2 regions of the Streptomyces sp. NPDC043896 genome follow, and region 2 is predicted to be linked to the other one. Evidence: predicted binding sites of a transcription regulator. Region 2 holds the regulator's gene; the other holds the start of a gene.
The links. Region 2 encodes HspR, which represses chaperone genes until heat shock. Its sites were predicted from a motif close to TTGAGNNNNNNNNNCTCAA; they were not measured.

Region 1: the regulator HspR is predicted to act here: its motif matches at 1,727-1,745, upstream of lon (endopeptidase La).

What each region holds. Positions count from the first base shown of each region.
Region 1 is NZ_JBWKEE010000009.1:52,972-59,713, reverse strand. Features, by position in the region: gene lon (endopeptidase La) at 1-1,704, opposite strand, end outside; gene AC069X_RS15360 (hypothetical protein) at 1,830-1,979, shown strand; gene AC069X_RS15355 (DUF4097 family beta strand repeat-containing protein) at 1,976-2,728, opposite strand; gene AC069X_RS15350 (sulfurtransferase) at 2,809-3,660, opposite strand; gene AC069X_RS15345 (glycosyltransferase family 39 protein) at 3,735-5,123, opposite strand; gene AC069X_RS15340 (hypothetical protein) at 5,160-5,756, shown strand; gene AC069X_RS15335 (response regulator transcription factor) at 5,862-6,602, shown strand; gene AC069X_RS15330 (HAMP domain-containing sensor histidine kinase) at 6,599-6,742, shown strand, end outside.
Region 2 is NZ_JBWKEE010000032.1:15,923-22,664, forward strand. Features, by position in the region: gene AC069X_RS33575 (heterodisulfide reductase-related iron-sulfur binding cluster) at 1-282, opposite strand, end outside; gene AC069X_RS33580 (sugar transferase) at 393-902, opposite strand; gene dnaK (molecular chaperone DnaK) at 1,304-3,148, shown strand; gene grpE (nucleotide exchange factor GrpE) at 3,148-3,810, shown strand; gene dnaJ (molecular chaperone DnaJ) at 3,850-5,022, shown strand; gene AC069X_RS33600 (heat shock protein transcriptional repressor HspR) at 5,024-5,491, shown strand; gene AC069X_RS33605 (helix-turn-helix transcriptional regulator) at 5,629-6,660, opposite strand.

The DNA.
Region 1 (6,742 bases), on a different contig from region 2:
TTCGTGCTGGGAGGCGACCTTGCGCAGGAGCCGGGCGATGGACCGCTCCAGGGTGCGCACGCCGGCCTCGCGGGTGTACTCGCCGGCGAGCTTGCGCAGCGCCTCCTCCTCCAGGACGACCTCCTCGCCGGTCAGCCCGGCGCGCTCCAGCTGGCGGGGCAGGAGGTGGTCACGGGCGATGACGACCTTCTCGTCCTCGGTGTAGCCGTCGAGGCGGACGAGCTCCATGCGGTCGGCGAGGGCCTCGGGAATGGCCTCCAGGACGTTGGCCGTCGCGAGGAAGACGACGTCGCTCAGGTCCAGCTCCACCTCCAGGTAGTGGTCCCGGAAGGTGTGGTTCTGCGCGGGGTCGAGGACCTCCAGGAGGGCGGCCGCGGGGTCGCCGCGGAAGTCGGAGCCGACCTTGTCGATCTCGTCGAGGAGCACCACCGGGTTCATCGACCCGGCCTCCTTGATCGCCCGGACGATGCGGCCGGGCAGGGCGCCGACGTACGTGCGCCGGTGGCCGCGGATCTCGGCCTCGTCCCGTACGCCGCCGAGGGCGACGCGTACGAACTTGCGTCCCATGGCGTGGGCCACGCTCTCCCCGAGCGAGGTCTTGCCGACGCCGGGCGGCCCGACCAGGGCGAGCACCGCGCCGCCGCGACGGCCGCCGATGACGCCCATCCCGCGCTCCCCGCGCCGCTTGCGCACGGCGAGGTACTCGGTGATGCGGTCCTTGACGTCGCCGAGGCCCGCGTGCTCGGCGTCCAGGACGGCCCGCGCGCCCTGGATGTCGTACTCGTCCTCGGTGCGCTCGTTCCAGGGCAGTTCGAGGACGGTGTCCAGCCAGGTGCGGATCCAGGAGCCCTCGGGGCTCTGGTCGCTGGCCCGCTCCAGCTTGTCGACCTCCTTGAGCGCGGCCTCCCGTACCTTCTCGGGGAGGTCGGCGGCCTCGACGCGGGTGCGGTAGTCGTCGGACTCCTCGCCCTCCTTCTCCCCGCCCAGTTCGCGCAGTTCCTTGCGCACGGCCTCCAGCTGGCGGCGCAGGAGGAACTCGCGCTGCTGCTTCTCGACGCCGTCCTGGACGTCCTTGGCGATGGACTCGGCGACGTCCTGCTCGGCGAGGTGTTCGCTGAGCGCCTTGACGGCGAGCCGGAGGCGGGCGACGGGGTCGACGGTCTCCAGGAGCTCGACCTTCTGGGCGACGGTCAGGAAGGGCGAGTAGCCGGAGTTGTCGGCGAGGGCCGACACCCCCTCGATCTGCTGGACCCGGTCCACGACCTGCCAGGCGCCGCGCTTCTTCAGCCAGCTGGTGGCGAGGGCCTTGTACTCCTTGACGAGCTCGGCGACGGCCCCGGGCAGCGGGTCCGGCACCTTCTCGTCGACGGTCTCCCCCTCGACCCAGAGCGCCGCCCCGGGTCCGGTGGTCCCCGCGCCGATGCGGACGCGGCCCCGGCCGCGGATCAGCGCTCCGGGGTCCCCGTCGGAGAGCCGTCCGACCTGCTCGACGGTCCCGAGCACGCCGATCCCGGCGTACGTGCCGTCGACCCGGGGCACGAGCAGTACCCGGGGCTTCCCGCTGCCCGCCGCCGCCTGCGCGGCCTCGACGGCGCCGCGCACCTCGGCGTCGGACAGGTCCAGGGGAACGACCATCCCGGGCAGCACGACCTCGTCGTCGAGCGGCAGTACGGGCAGGGTGAGCGTTACGGACGTCGAAGCCATGATCTTCCCTCCGGCAGTGAAGTTGAGCTATGCCGACTCAATGCTTCTGCGCCCGCCGATGTTCCCCAACGCCCGTTCGCCGGGGGCGAACACCCCCGGCGGGCCCCTCGTAGCACCATGACGGCATGACGGACACACGACGGACCGTCAGCTCCGGACCCCCTCTGGAACCCCGCACCGGCTTCTCCCGCGCGGCGCGCAGGGGGCACTGCGTGGCGGTCGCGGGCACCCCGGCGTGGCTGGTGGAGGCGGAGGTCGACGCGGTCACCGGCTAGGCGGCCGCGAGGCGGATGTCGCCGGACTCGGTGCGGACCTCGATGCCGGAGGGGGCGCCCGGGGTGTCCCCGAGGGTGACCTCGCGGCCGCCGGAGGCCGTCGTGACCGACAGCCGGTACGGGGCCTGCGGCGCCCTCAGGTTCACGTCGCCCGAGCCGGTGGTCACCGACACCGAGGCCGGGGCGCTCGCGAAGCCGACCGCGGCGCCCCCCGAGGCCGACCGGAACTCGAATTCCGGGCCCGCCAGGGCCTTGGCCGTGAGGTCCCCGGAGGAGGTGCGCACCTTCAGCGGGCCGGTGATCCGCTCGGCCCGGACGTCGCCGGAGGAGGAGTCCAGATCGGCGGCCGCCACGCCCGTCACCGTGAGGTCGCCGCTGCTGCTGCCCGCCTTGACCTTCGCCGAAGCCGGCACCTCCAGGCGGTAGTCGACCCAGCAGGCGTCCCCGTCGCCCCGGCAGCCGTCGGTGAAGCTCAGGACCCCGCCCGAGACCCGCTGCCCGGGCACGGGCGCGGTGTCGCCCCGGTAGTGCAGGACGCGGCGGACGGTGACCCCCGGTCCGGTACCGGGGGTGATCTCCACCGAGCCGCGCCGAAGGCCCGTCAGCTCCACGGCCGTGACCGCCTCGGTGACCGCCGTATCGGCGTGGGCGGTGTTCAGCCTCGCCTCTTCCACGAGCGAGCAGCCCGACAGGAGCAGGGCCGCTGCGGTCGCCACGAGGACGGTACGGGTCAAGGTGTTGGATGCCATGCCGACGAGTCTGCCGAGCGCGGCACCCGCCCGCGCTGGTGCGGGCCTCCGAAGCGGGGGTGGTGCTGTCCCCACCCCCCTCAGGGTCCGGTCACCACCGGCCGCAGCTCCGAGGGCAGGCCCCACTCGCTCCACGAGCCGTCGTACACGGCCAGGTCCGCGTACCCGGCGAGGGTGGCGCCGAGCGCCAGCACGCAGGCCGTCACGCCCGAACCGCAGCTGAACCGGAACCGCTCCCGGTCCCCGGCCAACGCCGCGAAGACCTCGCGGAGTTCACCGGCGGGACGCATCAGCCCGTCCGGCCCCCGGAGTTCGCCGAACGGCAGGTTCAGCGCGCCCGGCATGTGCCCGCCGCGCAGCCCCGGCCGGGGCTCCGGGGCGGTACCGGCGAAGCGCTCGCGGGTGCGGGCGTCGAACACGGCGGCGGCCGGGTCGGCGAGGGCCTCGGCGACGGCGGCGGCGTCCACCAGCAGCCCGGCGCGGGGCCGGGCCGTGAAGGACCCGCGCGGCCCCTCGTACGCCGCCGCCTCCGCCTCGACGGGCAGCCCGGCGGCCGCCCAGGCGGGCAGGCCCCCGTCCAGCACGGCGGCCCGCTCGAAGCCCACCGCGCGCAGCATCCACCAGGCGCGGGCGCTGGAGTGGATCCCGGCGGCGTCGTACACGACCACGGTGTCGGTGTCCTCGACCCCGAGCCCCCGCATGGCCTCGGCGAAGCCCTCCGGGGAGGGCATGGTGTGCGGGGCGGGGGCGGCATGGTCGGACAGGACTCCGTCCAGGTCGAAGGGCCGGGCGCCGGGGATCCGCAGGGAAGCCCCGCGGTGCGCCCCGACGGAGGCGTCGAAGACCACGACCCGGCCGAGGTGCTCCGCCAGCCAGGCGCTGCCGGCCAGGGGACCGGGTATCTCGGGTACGGGCATCTCGGGCACGGGCATGCGGGGGCCTCCGGAGACGGCGGGGACGTGATCTTCAGGCCATCCTGGCGCATGCGGGGGCGGGGCCCCAGAGGTCAGCCGCACCCGCCCCGCTGCGCGTACACCGCCACCCTCGCGCCGCGCACCTGCGTCACCGAGCAGCGGTCGAACGCCTCCGCCAGGGCCTCGCGCTTGGCCGCCTCCGCCGGGTACCCGTCCAGCGGCTGGTCCGGCGGGTCCAGCAGGGCGATCACCCTCGGGGAGGCCAGGACCGCCGCCCGGACGGCGTCCGGCGGCAGTTCCGTGCCGTGGAGGGTGCTGGAGGCGGCCGGGCTGCGGGACAGGGCCACGTCGCGGACGGCCCCGTACACCCCGGGCGACGACAGCAGCCACTCCCTCCGCCGTGACGGCATGAACAGCACCGCGTCCCCCGGCCGGGCCCGCTCCCGCACCGCCGCCGCGACGGCGAGGGCGTCGTCCTTGCGCGCGTCCGGGGTCCGCAGCCACACCGACCACACCCCGACCGGCACCAGCAGCGCCCCAACCAGCACCCACGGCAGCGGCGGCAGCCGCCACCGCGCCCCCGCGAGCACCGCGAGGCCCGCCAGGGCGTAGAGGACGTACCGGTCGACGTACAGCGGGTGCACCAGCGAGACCGCCATCAGCACCCCGGGCGGAAGCACCGCGAGCGGCAGGGCCACCCGTACGGGTTCCCGGTCGCCGGCCCCCCGGGCCAGCAGGACCGCCCCCGCCACCAGCACCGCGTACGCCGCCCAGTCCTGCCACGACGGCCGCCCCAGCCAGCCCAGCTGCGCCGGAGCCTGCCGGGCGCTGACGAGCACGAGCGGCAGCAGCCCCGCGAGGACCGCCCCGGCCGCCAGGCGCCACCCCCGTGCCCGCCACGCGGCGAAGGCGTGCGCCGGCAGGGCCAGTACGGCGAACTCGTGCAGCCAGCAGCCCAGCAGGAGGACCACCGCGTAGGCCGTCCACCGCTCGCGCAGCATCAGGTACGTCGCCCAGGCCACGGCGGCCGCGACGAGCGCGTACGAGCGCCCCTCCTGGGCGTACGTCTGCACCGGCGGCAGCACGGCGTAGGCGGTGCCGGCGATCAGCGCGGCCCGCTCCCCCGCCAGCCGGTGCGCGACCGCGGCCACCCCGGCCGCGGCGAGGGCGGTGCCGGCGACGGACGGCAGCCGCAGCGCCCACACGCCCCCGTCCCACAGGCCGAACACCCCGTGCATCAGCAGGTAGTAGAGGCCGTGCACGGCGTCGACCTGCCCGAGCAGCTCCCGGAGCCCGCCGAGGGGGCGGTGGGCGACCTGCCAGGTGGTGGACTCGTCGCGCCACATGCTCCCGCCGCCCGCACCGCGCGGCAGACCCCACAGTCCGAGGAGCACGGCGGTCAGCGGGGGCAGCGCGCGCCAGGGCGTGATGCGGCGGATGGCGGCCTCCGGGTGCTTTCCGTTGCGGGGCGGGGCCTCCATACTCGGTGTTCGGTCGGAGTACCTGCGGAGGTGGGTGTGCGAGCGATCCGAGCGGCCGGGGCCGCGGCGGCGGTGGTGCTGGGCGTGGTCCTGGCCGGATGCGGCGGCGGTTCCGGGGGAACCTCCGAGGCGACGGCTGCGCCGACGGCGCCCGTGACACCGTCGGCGGGCGTCACGGCCACCCCCGCGCCGGCCACCCCCACGCCACCCGCCACCACACCGCCGCCCGCCCCGTCGCGCACGCCCACGCCCGCGCCACCGGCGCCCTCGGCGTCCACCCCGCCGCCCGCCGCCCAGACCCTCGTCCGCGTGACCCGCAGCGGGGGTTTCGCAGGCCAGACCCGGACCGTCCTCGTCAGGGGCGACGGCTCCTGGGTCCTCCTGGACGGCAAGGCCCGTGACATGCGCTCCGGGAGGCTGGACGCGTCCCGGCTGGAGGCGCTGCGCACCGCGCTCCGGGAGGCGGACTTCGCGCACCTGCCCCGGGTGGCGACGGCCGATCCGCCGGTCTACGACGGGTTCACGTACGCCTTCGTGCACGGCGGTTTCGAGGTCGCCGCCGACCAGACCGTGCTGGCTCCGGGGCTGCTGAAGGTACTGGGCGCACTGCCCGGATTCGACGCGACGGGATGAATCTCTGATTCCGGATGACCCCGGCTCCTGTCCGAACCCCGCATAGCCGCAGGCCGGTGCCTCCTCTACGCTGCACCCCATCACGCGGATCTTCAGGGGCGGGACATGGAACAGACACACACCACCCACAACGGCGCCGCGGCCACCCCAGGCGCCCAGCGGCGGGTGCTCGTGGTCGAGGACGACCGCACCATCGCCGACGCCATCGCGGCCCGGCTGCGGGCCGAGGGCTTCCAGGTGCAGACGGCGTACGACGGGCCGGCCGCCGTCGCGGCGGCCGAGAGCTGGCAGCCCGAGCTGCTGGTGCTGGACGTCATGCTGCCCGGCTTCGACGGGCTGGAGGTCTGCCGCCGGGTCCAGGCGCAGCGGCCGGTCCCGGTGCTGATGCTCACGGCCCGGGACGACGAGACGGACATGCTGGTCGGCCTCGGGGTCGGGGCCGACGACTACATGACGAAGCCGTTCTCCATGCGCGAGCTGGCCGCGCGGGTCCACGTATTGCTGCGCCGGGTGGAGCGGGCCACGCTGGCCGCGACCGCCCCGCGCGGGGCGACGCTGCGCCTGGGCGATCTGGAGATCGACCACGCGCAGCGCCGGGTGCGGGTGCAGGCGGAGGACGTGCACCTGACGCCGACGGAGTTCGACCTGCTGGTGTGCCTGGCGGGGACGCCGCGGGCGGTGCTCTCGCGGGAGCAGCTGCTGGCGGAGGTGTGGGACTGGGCCGACGCGTCGGGGACGCGTACGGTCGACAGCCACATCAAGGCGCTGCGGCGGAAGATCGGCGCGGACCGGATCCGTACGGTCCACGGCGTCGGGTACGCCCTGGAGACCCCGGCGCAGGCGTGAGCGGCCCGTCGCACGGGCCGGGACCGCGGCCCTATTCGCCGTTCTCGATCAAGACGAAGCTGGGCACGCTCGTCGTGGTGTCGGTGTTCATCACGACGGGGCTGCTGATGGTGGCCCTGCGGACGGCCACGGAGTTGCGG
Region 2 (6,742 bases):
GAGCTGGCCGAAGGCCTGCACCAGGGTCGGCGGCAGCGTCAGGAAGCCGATCGCGACGAACCAGTGGGCGAAGCCGACGATGCCCCAGCGGTTCATCCGGGTGTGGCCGAGGAACTCCCTGACCAGGGTGATCGTTCGGTCCTTCGGGCGGTCCGTGCGGCTGCCCGCCGGTAGCGGTTGGCCGAGCTTCACGAACCGGTAGATCTGCGCCACGGCTCGGGCGATCAGCGCGACGCCGACCACGGTCAGGACCAGCGACACGATGATCGCGGCGAGTTGCATGGGAGGGCTCCTCGGGCGGGACTTACTAAGCGGTAACTTATTGAGTCAAGGCTTGAGGTTACCCAGTTCCCGCGCCGCACTGTAGGTGAGCGTGCGGTGATCTGTGTCGCTCAGGCATGCCTCTGTCGGTAGGCCGCCCGAGGGGTCTGCGCGAGGATCGCGAGATCCATCCCCAGCCAATGGCTCTCCACATAGTGCCGGTCCAGCAGGGCCTCTTCCTCCCAGGGGAGGTCGGAACGCACGCTGACCTGCCACAATCCGGTCATTCCGGGACGTACGAGCAGCCTTTCGGGGTGGTCCGTACGAGACTCCGGGCGCGGCCCGACCAGGGACATCTCCCCGCGCACCACGCCCAGCAGCTGCGGCAGCCCCTCCAGCGCGCACCGCCGGACCAGCGCCCCCGTCCGCCCCGCGCCCTCGGTGCGCAGCCGCCAGACGCCGATCGGCCGGCCGCCGAGCCCGAGCGCGGGCTCGCGTACGAGGACGCGCGCGCGGGTGGCCCCGTACAGCGCGGCGGCCGCCAGGAGCGCCGGGCCGGCGCACAGGGGCAGCAGGACCGCCGCGCCGACGAGGTCGAAGACCCGCTTGGCGGGCGGCCGGGCCGGCCATCGTGCCGGCATCCGGAGCCGGGGCCGGGGCCGGAGCCGGGGCCGGAGCGGGAGCCGGACCCGGATGCGGAGTCCGGTCCCGGTCCTGGTCCGGCACCGTGGCCCCGGTCGGGCGGGGTGGGTTGGCAGGAGGGGCATGTCCGGCACGCTGCCGGACGCCTGCCCCGAGGGCGGGGCGCCGCGCGGCCGCGCCTCGTGCCGGGAACCCGTTCGGGTGCCGCGCCGTGAACCCGGCCCGGCCGGCGGGCTGCGGGCGCGGAGCGCCCGATCCGGGCCGGGGTGCGGCCCGGGGTGCGGCCCTGAGCGTAAGGGCCGCCTAAAGGTTGAGCCCCCTCGACTCACCTCTGTTGACGCCGTGGCGGCGTTGCGGCATTCTTGAGTCCGTTCCACTCAAGTCAGCTGGAGGAATCGAAATGGCACGTGCGGTCGGCATCGACCTGGGCACCACTAACTCCGTCGTCAGCGTTCTCGAAGGCGGAGAGCCCACCGTCATCACCAACGCCGAGGGTGCCAGGACCACGCCGTCCGTCGTCGCCTTCGCCAAGAACGGCGAGGTCCTCGTCGGCGAGGTGGCCAAGCGCCAGGCGGTCACGAACGTTGACCGGACCATCCGCTCCGTCAAGCGCCACATGGGCACTGACTGGAAGATCAACCTGGATGGCAAGGACTTCAACCCGCAGCAGATGAGCGCCTTCATCCTGCAGAAGCTGAAGCGCGACGCCGAGGCGTACCTGGGCGAGAAGGTCACGGACGCGGTCATCACCGTCCCGGCGTACTTCAACGACTCCGAGCGCCAGGCGACGAAGGAGGCCGGCGAGATCGCCGGTCTGAACGTCCTGCGCATCGTCAACGAGCCGACGGCCGCCGCCCTGGCCTACGGTCTCGACAAGGACGACCAGACCATTCTCGTCTTCGACCTCGGTGGCGGCACCTTCGACGTGTCGCTCCTGGAGATCGGCGACGGCGTCGTCGAGGTCAAGGCCACCAACGGTGACAACCACCTCGGCGGCGACGACTGGGACCAGCGCGTCGTCGACTACCTGGTGAAGCAGTTCGCCAACGGCCACGGCGTCGACCTGTCCAAGGACAAGATGGCGCTCCAGCGCCTGCGCGAGGCCGCCGAGAAGGCGAAGATCGAGCTGTCCTCCTCCACGGAGACCACGATCAACCTGCCGTACATCACGGCCTCCGCCGAGGGCCCGCTGCACCTGGACGAGAAGCTCACGCGCTCGCAGTTCCAGCAGCTCACCGCGGACCTGCTCGACCGCTGCAAGACCCCGTTCCACAACGTCATCAAGGACGCCGGCATCGCGCTGTCCGAGATCGACCACGTGGTCCTGGTCGGCGGCTCCACCCGCATGCCGGCCGTCGCCGAGCTCGTCAAGGAGCTCACCGGCGGTCAGGACGCCAACAAGGGCGTCAACCCGGACGAGGTCGTCGCCATCGGCGCCACCCTCCAGGCCGGTGTCCTCAAGGGTGAGGTCAAGGACGTCCTGCTCCTCGACGTGACCCCGCTGTCCCTCGGCATCGAGACCAAGGGCGGCATCATGACCAAGCTCATCGAGCGCAACACGACCATCCCGACCAAGCGGTCGGAGATCTTCACGACGGCCGAGGACAACCAGCCGTCCGTGCAGATCCAGGTCTACCAGGGCGAGCGCGAGATCGCGGCGTACAACAAGAAGCTCGGCATGTTCGAGCTGACGGGCCTGCCGCCGGCCCCGCGCGGCGTCCCGCAGATCGAGGTCTCCTTCGACATCGACGCCAACGGCATCATGCACGTCACGGCCAAGGACCTTGGCACGGGCAAGGAGCAGAAGATGACCGTCACCGGCGGCTCCTCGCTCGGCAAGGACGAGGTCGACCGCATGCGCCAGGAGGCCGAGCAGTACGCGGAGGAGGACCTGCGCCGCAAGGAGGCGGCCGAGTCCCGCAACCAGGGCGAGCAGCTCGTCTACCAGACGGAGAAGTTCCTCGCGGACAACGCGGAGAAGGTCCCGGCCGAGGTCAAGACCGAGGTCGAGACGGCCGTCACCGAGCTGAAGGACAAGCTCAAGGGCGAGGACACCGCCGAGATCCGCACCGCGACCGAGAAGCTCGCCGCGGTGAGCCAGAAGCTCGGCCAGGCCATCTACGCCGACGCCCAGGCCGCCCAGGCCGCCGGCGGCGCGGGTGACGCGGGCCAGGCGAAGGCCGACGACGACGTCGTCGACGCCGAGATCGTCGACGACGAGAAGCCGAAGGGCGGCGCTGCCTGATGTCGGAGGAGACCCCGGGTTTCGACGAGAAGCCTGAAGTCCCCACCGGCGCCGGCGACGACGCGGAGCCGAAGGCCGCCGACTCCTCCAAGAAGGAGGACGAGGCGGCCCCGGCCGGGGACGCGGCTCAGGATGTGGCCCTGCTGGCCCAGCTGGACCAGGCCCGTACCGCGCTCGGCGAGCGCACCGCGGACCTCCAGCGGCTTCAGGCCGAGTACCAGAACTACCGTCGCCGCGTGGAGCGGGACCGGGTCGCCGTCAAGGAGATCGCGGTCGCGAGCCTGCTGACGGAGCTCCTCCCGACCCTGGACGACATCGGCCGGGCGCGGGAGCACGGCGAGCTGGTCGGCGGCTTCAAGTCGGTGGCCGAGTCGCTGGAGACCGCCGCCGCCAAGATGGGGCTGCAGCAGTTCGGCAAGGAGGGCGAGCCCTTCGACCCGACGATCCACGAGGCCCTGATGCACTCGTACGCGCCGGACGTCACCGAGACGACCTGCGTGGCGATCCTGCAGCCGGGGTACCGGATCGGCGAGCGTACGATCCGTCCCGCGCGGGTCGCGGTGGCCGAGCCCCAGCCGGGCGCGGCGCCCGCCGCGAAGTCCGAGTCCGGTGACGGCGACACGCCGTCCGACAAGGACACGGATGCCCCCGACAAGGGCTGACGCACACCATGTAGGGATCCGAGAGGAGGGACACCGGGGATGAGCACGAAGGACTTCGTCGAGAAGGACTACTACAAGGTCCTCGGTGTCCCGAAGGACGCCACCGAGGCGGAGATCAAGAAGGCGTACCGGAAGCTCGCCCGCGAGTTCCACCCGGACGCCAACAAGGGCGACGCCTCGGCGGAGGAGCGCTTCAAGGAGATCTCCGAGGCGAACGACGTCCTCGGCGACGCCAAGAAGCGCAAGGAGTACGACGAGGCCCGCGCGCTGTTCGGGAACGGCGGCTTCCGCCCCGGCCCGGGCGGCGGCTCGTTCAACTTCGACCTGGGCGACCTGTTCGGCGGTACGCAGCAGGGCGGCCAGGGCGGCTTCGGCGGCGGCCTCGGCGACGTCTTCGGCGGCCTGTTCAACCGCGGCGCCGGCGCCGGTGCGGGCACCCGCACCCAGCCGCGCCGCGGTCAGGACGTCGAGTCGGAGGTCACGCTCTCCTTCACGGAGGCCGTCGACGGCGCGACCGTCCCGCTGCGGATGTCCTCGCAGGCCCCCTGCAAGGCCTGTTCCGGCACCGGCGACAAGAACGGCACCCCCCGGGTGTGCCCGACCTGCGTCGGCACCGGCCAGGTCTCGCGGGGCAGCGGCGGCGGCTTCTCGCTGACCGACCCCTGCGCGGACTGCAAGGGCCGCGGCCTGATCGCGGAGAACCCCTGCGAGGTCTGCAAGGGCAGCGGGCGCGCCCGCAGCTCCCGCACCATGCAGGTCCGGATCCCGGCGGGCGTCTCCGACGGCCAGCGGATCCGGCTGCGCGGCAAGGGCGCGCCGGGCGAGCGCGGCGGCCCGGCGGGCGACCTGTACGTGGTGGTCCACGTCGGTACGCACCCGGTGTTCGGCCGCAAGGGCGACAACCTCACGGTGACGGTCCCGGTGACCTTCGCGGAGGCCGCCCTGGGCGCCGACATCAAGGTGCCGACCCTCGGCGGGCCCGCGGTCACCCTGAAGCTGCCCCCGGGCACCCCCGGCGGCCGCACCATGCGGGCCCGGGGCAAGGGCGCGGTCCGCAAGGACGGCACCCGAGGCGACCTGCTCGTCACGGTGGAGGTCTCGGTTCCGGCGGAGCTGTCCGACAAGGCCCGCGAGGCACTGGAGATGTACCGGGACGCGACCGGGTCCGAGGACCCGCGCGCCCTCCTGTTCGAGTCCGCGAAGGGAGCATGACATGGACGGCCGCCGACGACAGCCCCGCTTCGGCGAGGGGGCGTACCAGCTCACCGACGAGACCCCGGTCTACGTGATCTCGGTGGCCGCCCAGCTCTCGGGCCTGCATCCGCAGACCCTGCGCCAGTACGACCGCCTCGGCCTGGTCTCCCCGGACCGGACGGCCGGCCGCGGCCGGCGGTATTCGGCCAGGGACATCGAACTGCTCCGCACGGTGCAGCAGCTGTCCCAGGACGAGGGCATCAACCTGGCGGGCATCAAGCGGATCATCGAACTGGAGAACCAGGTGGCCGCGCTCCAGCAGCGCGTCGCCGAGCTGTCCGCGGCCGTGGACGGGGCGGCCGCCGCCCTCCAGGCCCGCGAGGCCCAGGTGCACGCCTCGTACCGCCGCGACCTGGTCCCGTACCAGCCGCCGGTGCCGGGCAGCGCGCTGGTCGTCTGGCGGCCCACCAAGCGCCCGGGCGACTGACCGGACCGCGTACGCCGTGAAGGCCCCGTCCGGCCCCTCCCGCGCAGGAGGCGGCCGGACGGGGCCTTCCGCGCGTCCCGGCCCCTCCAGGGCCCTCCGGGGGCCGCTGCGGGGCCCTGCGGGCCTCCGGGGGCCCGTCAGCCCTCCGGGGCCTCCGCCGGGCCCGGGCCGTGCAGGATCCCGGACTGGGCGATGAGGTAGCCCAGTTGGGCCCGGCTGCCGCTGCCCAGGGCGGCGGCCAGCTTCGCGATGTGCGCGCGGCAGGTGCGTACGTTCATTCCCAGCCGGCGGGCGATGGCCTCGTCCACGTGCCCCTCGATGAGCAGCTGCGCGATGGAACGCTGCACCCCGGAGATGCCGTCCGCGCTGTGCGCGTAGGTGACCTCGTCGCCCAGCGGCACGGCCCTGCGCCAGAGTTGTTCGAAGACCTTGATGAGGTAGTCCACCAGGCCCGGGTGCCGCAGCTCCAGGGCCACCCGCCGGTCGTCGCTGGCGGGGATGAAGGCCACGGTGCGGTCGAAGATCATGAGACGCTCTATCAGTTCCTCGAGCGTGCGTATCTCGACCTTGCCGACGGATATCCGGTCCACGTAGGCGAGCGTGCCCTGGCTGTGCCGCACGGTGTGCTGGTAGAGCGTCCGGATGCTCACCCCGCGGTCGATCATCGGGGTGGCGCGCTCCAGGGACTCGCTGAGGACGAACGTCGGCCGGGCGCCACCCGGCTGGATGGTCAGGGCCTCGGTGTGGCACTCGGAGGTGGCCAGGTCGATGGCGGCGTTGATCTGGTCGAACCCCTCCAGCACCGTGATGGCGTGGGTGTTGGCGGGGCTCTGGGCGCTGATGGTGAGGAACGGCTCGAATGCATCGGTGAGATCTACGGCGGTGCGCCTGCGTTCCTGGATCTCACGTTCGAGCGGATGGAGCCGTTGGGCGAGTGCGATGGACGGGGGAACCGCCCGCAGTTGGTTGGCGTCATCCGGGTCGGGTCGCAGAAGGGCGAATTCGAGCAGGCAGGGGGCGTTCGCCACCTCGCCGCGGGCGACGCGGCCGGTGCTCAGGGCCGCCGCGTAGAGTCGGGCGCCTTCGGCGCACATCTCGGTGACGGGGTGGCGATGTGTCGGGTTTATGTCGCTCTTGGGCAAATCTCCACCCCCCAGGGTCCTGAACATGTAAGAACATGATGCATCGTCCCTGTGGCACTGACGTGCCTGAATGAGCCATCGTCTGACAGTGCGGGGGAGAGGATTCCAT